DNA from 3 places in the Pseudoalteromonas sp. Hal040 genome. Region 1 is predicted to be linked to each of the others. Evidence: predicted binding sites of a transcription regulator. Region 1 holds the regulator's gene; each other region holds the start of a gene.
What was found. Region 1 encodes ArgR, which controls arginine synthesis, uptake and breakdown. Its sites were predicted from a motif close to ANTGAATANNTATTCANT; they were not measured.
Positions count from the first base shown of each region.

Region 2: the regulator ArgR is predicted to act here: its motif matches at 1,006-1,023, upstream of gltB (glutamate synthase large subunit).
Region 3: the regulator ArgR is predicted to act here: its motif matches at 806-823, upstream of argC (N-acetyl-gamma-glutamyl-phosphate reductase).

Region 1 covers NZ_JARLUU010000001.1:470,336-472,612, forward strand. Annotated here, with positions in the region: gene P4S60_RS02135 (Dyp-type peroxidase) at 1-854, shown strand, start outside; gene argR (transcriptional regulator ArgR) at 851-1,318, opposite strand; gene mdh (malate dehydrogenase) at 1,544-2,277, shown strand, end outside.
Region 2 covers NZ_JARLUU010000001.1:1,379,955-1,382,231, forward strand. Annotated here, with positions in the region: gene P4S60_RS06260 (efflux RND transporter periplasmic adaptor subunit) at 1-427, opposite strand, end outside; gene gltB (glutamate synthase large subunit) at 1,124-2,277, shown strand, end outside.
Region 3 covers NZ_JARLUU010000001.1:579,492-581,768, forward strand. Annotated here, with positions in the region: gene argE (acetylornithine deacetylase) at 1-749, opposite strand, end outside; gene argC (N-acetyl-gamma-glutamyl-phosphate reductase) at 970-1,980, shown strand; gene argB (acetylglutamate kinase) at 1,980-2,277, shown strand, end outside.

The DNA of each region.
Region 1 (2,277 bases):
GTTTGCACCTGTTTTTTAATGTTTACGATGGCCATGATGAGTCATTACGTAAAAAACTAAAACGCGTCAGCGTCATTCAAGATGAGTTTGCTGATCAGTTCTCAGAAGCCATGCTGTCGTGCGTGGTTGCCCTTGGTGCTCAGTATTGGCCGCATATCTTGCCCGAGTTTATTCCTAGTCAATTGCAAAGCTTTCCGAATGTAACTCACAGTGAGCATGTGATTAGTGCCCAGCCATTTGATTTGTTTGTACAAATTCGCTCAGACCGCGAAGATGTCAATCATCTATTTGCCCTGCAAATCCTAAAATTATTAACACCGGATGTTGAGCTGGTGGAGCAGGTTCGTAATTTTCGATTTTTAGACGGGCGTGATTTTAACGGCTTTATCTATGCGGGTGATACGCCGCATGGTCGCCAAAAGCGTAGTACAGCACTTATCGATAAACCGGGTCACTTTGAAGACCAAGGCAGTTATATCCATGTTCAGCGCTTTGTGCATGATTTGAGTGTCTGGCAGCATTTATCGTTGTCTGAGCAAGAGCAAATCATGGGGCGCACGCGTTTAGATAACACCTTGATTGTGCCTGCTGTAGAAACCAGTCATGCGGTTCGTAGTGAATTAAAAGATGAGCATGGCCAGCCACTATTGCTAAACCAAAGCATGCCATTTGGTGATGTGCATAAGCAGGGAATTTTAATGGTTTCGTGTGCTGCGCAAGGGGATGCGTTTGAACAGGTATTAAAGAGTCGCTTAGGGCAGGGCGATTGCTATGATCATTGGCTCGATTTTACTCAAGCCGATATGGGATCTGCTTTTTTCGCCCCGTCAGTAAACTTCTTAAAGCAACTTTAAACGGTATCGAATAAAGTGCGCACGCGCTCAAGCGTGACATCGATTTCAGAAATCTTCGCAGGGGCGATAAAAATAGTGTCGTCACCTGCAATCGTACCTAGTACACCATCCGCCTTACCGAGTGAATCAAGTAAGCGAGCAATTAATTGTGCTGCGCCTGGGCTAGTGCGAATAATAATCATCATTTCGTTATGCATAATATCGATAACAAGTTGGCGAAGCGGGCTTTTCGCTGTTGGCACACCCATTTCAGCCGGTAAACAATACACCATTTCTTGTTTTGCATTGCGAGTACGTACCGCACCGAACTTGCTTAACATGCGAGAGACTTTACTTTGGCTAATATTATCAAAGCCTTGCTCTTTTAATGCTTCGACAATCTCACCTTGTGAGCCGAAGTTTTCTTCTTTTAATAGCGCTTTAAACGCTTTGATCAGTGCTTCTTGTTTGTCTTGTGGTTGCATGTTTTCGTTTCTTTATTCATCAAATGTGGAGTAATTCTACACAACTCTGCATATTTATGCAGTATTAGTTTACAATGTCGTCCAAAATGCTGTGTCTTTACAGCTAAGTTTACAACTATGGTCGAAATTATACGCGAAATAAGCAGGATAAATTTGTTTTTAGTCGCTAATTTCATTATCTTTAGGGCCACAAATATTTCCTACCTCAAATTACGGAGAATTCCAATGAAAGTTGCTGTTTTAGGCGCAGCTGGCGGTATCGGCCAAGCATTGTCTTTATTATTAAAAACAAGTTTACCTGCAGGTTCTGAATTATCGTTATACGATGTTGCCCCTGTTGTTCCTGGTGTAGCGGTTGATCTTTCTCACATCCCAACAGACGTTAAAGTTGAAGGCTTTGGTGCTGACAGCCTAGACGCAGCATTAGCTGGTTGTGATATCGTTCTTATCCCAGCGGGTATGCCACGTAAGCCAGGCATGGACCGTGCGGACCTTTTCAACGTAAACGCAGGTATCATCAAAACATTAGCTGAAGGCATCGTTAGAAACTGTCCTAAAGCGTTAGTGGGTATCATCACTAACCCAGTTAACGGCACTGTGCCAATTGTTGCTGAAGTATTCAAAAAAGCAGGTACTTACGATGCTAACCGTGTATTCGGTATCACAACGCTTGACGTGATCCGTTCAGAAGCATTTGTTGCTGAACTTAAAGGTTTAAGCGCAACTGACGTTAAAGTTCCAGTGATCGGCGGTCACTCAGGTACTACAATCCTTCCTCTTCTTTCTCAAGTTGAAGGTGTTACTTTCACTGACGAAGAAGTTGCAGCATTAACTCCACGTATCCAAAACGCAGGTACTGAAGTTGTTAACGCTAAAGCGGGTGGCGGTTCAGCGACTCTTTCAATGGGTGCTGCAGCAGCACGCTTCTGTATGTCTTTAGTTAAAGGCTTACAAGGTGA
Region 2 (2,277 bases), 910 kb from region 1:
TTTGTCTGCGCGCTTCAAGTTGCTTGCGCTGTAATTCGCCTTCCAATCGTGCTAATACCGATTGCTGTTGCTTTAGCTCGTTGGTTAGCTCAGGGCTGGTTACGGTTGCGATCACTTCATTTATCTCAACGCTGTCACCGGCTTTTACTTTTAAATCGACAAAACCACGTTCAGGGCTATAAACCTTCGGCGCATTAGCTGCAACGATTTTACCGCTCGCGGCCACATCTCTGATGAGCGTCTTTTGAGTCACTTCACTAATTTGTAAGCTCGCTGCATCTACCGAAATGCTGCCATCGCTACTTGCAAATAATGCTTGAAAGCCAAGCGCACCAACAAGTATTAAACCCGCTGCTACTATAAGTGGTTTTTTTATGGTGTTTTTCTTCGCCACGGTAATATCTTGGGCACTGGTATCCTTAATCATTTTAACTCCTTACGATTCTCAAAACACACGATCATGAAGCCAACGGCAAGCATGGTAAGTGGAGAAGCCATAAACAAACTGATAGTGAACATTTTGAAATCCTCAATTTCGCTGATGTCTTATCTATACTAGTAGTGTGCCAGTTTTTAATTTGTTGATTTTTAATTGGTTTTGTTTTTGTTACAGGTTTTTTATCTGTCCGCGGACAGAAAAAGTGTCCGCGACGGACACTTTTAAATTGCTGATTGTTGACGCATAGGTAAACAGACTAAGACATTGCGACTAAGGTCGGCTGCTCAGATACATAGTTTGTAACTATGCTAAAGCCAAGAGTAAATAATGATGCAGCTGTACTGCACTAGAGCCCATTAAAAACTGCATTGATATTCATTGCGTGAATAATTATTCAATATTGAGCGCAGTTTACGTTAACGTAAAGGTGCGGGTTTTTAGATTGTTTTTTTACAAGTTGTTAAATTTGACACCAGTGTCATAAAAAAATAACGGGTAAAATACGACTAAATGTAAAAATTTAGCTTAGAATTTAAAGTGTGCCTTAAGTGAGAAATATTCATGAATATGAATATGTATTCAAAACTCTATTGACTCATGGGATATTTGGCGATAGTTTTGTTCGTCTGCTAGCACTGTCACAAAAGACTGAACCGCTAGTCGTTGTAGCAAGGGGAGGGGTCTATGTTATACGACTCAAAATTAGAAAAAGATAATTGTGGCTTTGGCTTAATAGCCCAGGTCAATGGTCAGGCGAGCCATCGCTTGATTCGAACAGCAATCACTGGCTTAGATCGCATGGAGCACCGTGGGGGTATTTCTGCCGATGGTAAAACCGGTGATGGTTGTGGTTTATTAATGCAAAAACCTGATAGTTTCTTTCGTGCTATTGCCAGCGAACATGATTGGCATCTAGGAAAGAACTACGCCGTAGGCATGGTATTTTTAAATGCCGATCCTGTACTTGCGCAAACAGCTAAAGATGTGTTGAGTGAAGAACTCGAAAAAGAAACCTTGAGCATTCAAGGCTGGCGCGTAGTACCTACCGATGCGTCATGTTTAGGGCCAATTGCAAAAAAACAACTACCAGGCTTTGAACAAATTTTTGTTAGCGCACCAGAAGGCTGGCGTCCAAAAGATTTAGAACGTCGCTTATATGTAGCGCGTCGTCGTGCTGAAAAGCGCCTCGAAAACGATGAACATTTTTATATTGCCAGCTTATCTGGTTTGGTCACTGTCTATAAAGGCTTAATGATGCCTGTAGACTTGCCTAACTTTTATTTAGATTTAGCTGACATTCGCATGACTAGTGCGATTTGTGTATTTCACCAACGTTTCTCTACTAATACACAACCTCGTTGGCCACTTGCACAACCATTCCGTTATTTAGCGCATAATGGTGAAATCAATACGATTCAAGGTAACCGCCAGTGGGCCCGTGCCCGTGCGTACAAGTTTGCCTCACCACTTATTCCTGATTTGCAATCAGCTGCACCATTCGTTAACGAAAGCGGCTCTGACTCTTCAAGCTTAGATAATATGCTTGAGTTGTTCTTAGCGGGAGGCATGGATTTATTCCGTGCAATGCGTATGCTTGTGCCGCCAGCATGGCAAAAAAACCGTGCTATGGATGAAGACCTACGTGCATTCTATGACTTTAACTCAATGCATATGGAACCATGGGATGGCCCGGCTGGTATTGTTATGTCTGATGGCCGTTTTGCAGCCTGTAACCTTGACCGTAACGGTTTACGCCCAGCGCGTTATGTAATCACTCAGGATGGTTTTATTACCCTTGCCTCAGAAGTCGGTATTTGGGACTACGCGCCTGATGAAGT
Region 3 (2,277 bases), 110 kb from region 1:
CGGTTGGCATTGTCGCCACCATGAATATGACCAAGGTTCAAAGTAGGGTACGGAATTTCAAAGTGGTCAACTGAATATTTATTCTTTAACTCTTCTTTAATGATTAACAATTTTGTAATCATTTTATGCATGACTTCGATGGCGTTTAAACCACGCTCAGGATCAGAGCTATGGCCTGAGCGGCCAATCACACGAATCGCTGTACTCATATGGCCTTTATGAGTAAATACTGGTGTCATATCAGTTGGTTCACCAATAATACAACGCGCTGGTTTTAAATCTGGGTGGCGGCAAATTTGCTGTGCACCGGCCATCGTGGTTTCTTCATCGGCTGTGGCTAGGATCAATAGTGGCTCTGTTTGCTTCGTAGCATCAAGCTCGCTAATTGCCTGCAATACAAAGGCAAAAAAGCCTTTCATATCAATACTACCTAAACCATAAAGTTTATTGTCATGCTCGCTGAGTTTAAACGGATCGTAATTCCAGCGGCTATCATCAAATGGCACCGTATCGGTATGACCTGCAAGCATTAAACCGCCATCCCCTTCACCACGTTTGGCTAATAAGTTGTAACGGCCTTTGCCGTTTTCAAGCTCCGTGATTTCACAAGTAAAACCAAGGCTTTCGCACCAATTTGCGAGCAAGGTGATAACCCCTTTATTGCTCATGCACAAAGAATCTTCAATCGCACTAATTGAAGGGGCTGCAATCAGCTGCTGATACATAGATAAAAAAGAGGGTAGCGACATAAAAAATCCAAAAATAATTATTCAATCTAATTGCATAACAATATAAAAGTATTTATGATGAATATCAATTCACTTTTTAAGCATAAATATTAGTAAAGCTGTACGATGAACACGAAACGACGATAACCTGATTTCATTACTTTAGACAGTGTTTTTATTCGCAATTCAGCGAGTAATTTTAGGCGTATCGATAAACAGATTTAATAGGTAAAAGTAAGCAATGAATGTAGTGATTATTGGCGCAAGTGGTTATAGCGGCGCAGAGCTAGCAAGTTTAGTTGCTAAGCATCCAAAACTGACCCTAAAAGCATGTTATGTGTCTGAAGGGAGTTTAGATAAAGATAAATTATTAAGCGATTTATACCCTGAGCACCTTGGATTGTTAGAGTATCCACTACAGCCTCTAACAGCTGAGGCTTTCCAAGATATCGAAAATAATGCTGATTATGTGTGCCTGTGTACAGACCACAAGGTCAGTGTTGATCTTGCTCCCCAATTTTTAGCCATGGGTAAAAAAGTATTCGACCTATCTGGTGGTTTCCGTTTAGCTGGGAATGAGGATTACCTAACTTATTACGGTTTCGCACATGAACATCCAGAGCTTTTAGAGCAAGCAGCGTATGGTTTAGCTGAATGGAATAGCGATGCAATTAGTAAAGCAAACCTCGTTGCTGTAGCGGGTTGTTACCCAACCGCAGCACTTAATTCTTTAAAACCACTTAAAGAAGCAGGTTTATTAGCTGATCAAGCCATTATTGTTAATGCGGTGTCAGGTGTTACAGGCGCTGGCAGAAAAGCCAGTGTTAATACACACTTTTGCGAAGTATCACTTGCTCCTTATGGTTTGTTTAATCACAGACACACACCTGAGATTGAGCAGCACCTTGGTCACCCTGTGCTATTCACCCCACATTTGGGTAATTTTCCTCGCGGAATTTTAGAAACTATTTATGTGCAATTAAAACCGGGCGTAACAGCAGAGCAAGTGAGCGCGGCATATCAAGTGTTAGCTAATGAGCCGTTAATTCGCTTACTTGGCAATAAAATTCCAAGCATCAAAGGCGTCGCTAAACAACCATTTGTTGATATTGCATGGCAACAAAAAGGTGAGCAACTCATTGTTATGTCAGCGATTGATAACCTTCTAAAAGGTGCGGCAGGACAAGCATTACAGTGTATTAATTTAGCCATGGGTGAACCTCACCACACTGGTTTAGTAGGAGCGCTGTAATGAAAACTTGGATCATTAAAGTCGGTGGTGCTGTGTTAAATAGCGCCGATGCAGCAAAAGCGCTTTTTGATGTTTTAGCCTCTGAACAAGATAACTTTGTCATTGTTCATGGTGGTGGTGCCTTAGTGGATGCTTGGTTACAAGACGCAGGTTTTGTAACTGCAAAACATCAAGGCTTACGTATCAGCCCAAATGAGCAAATGCCTTATATTGTTGGTGCCCTTGCAGGTTGTGCCAATAAACAATTAATGAGCCAAGCAATCAGCGCTGGTCACAAACCTGTGGGTTTAAGCCTTT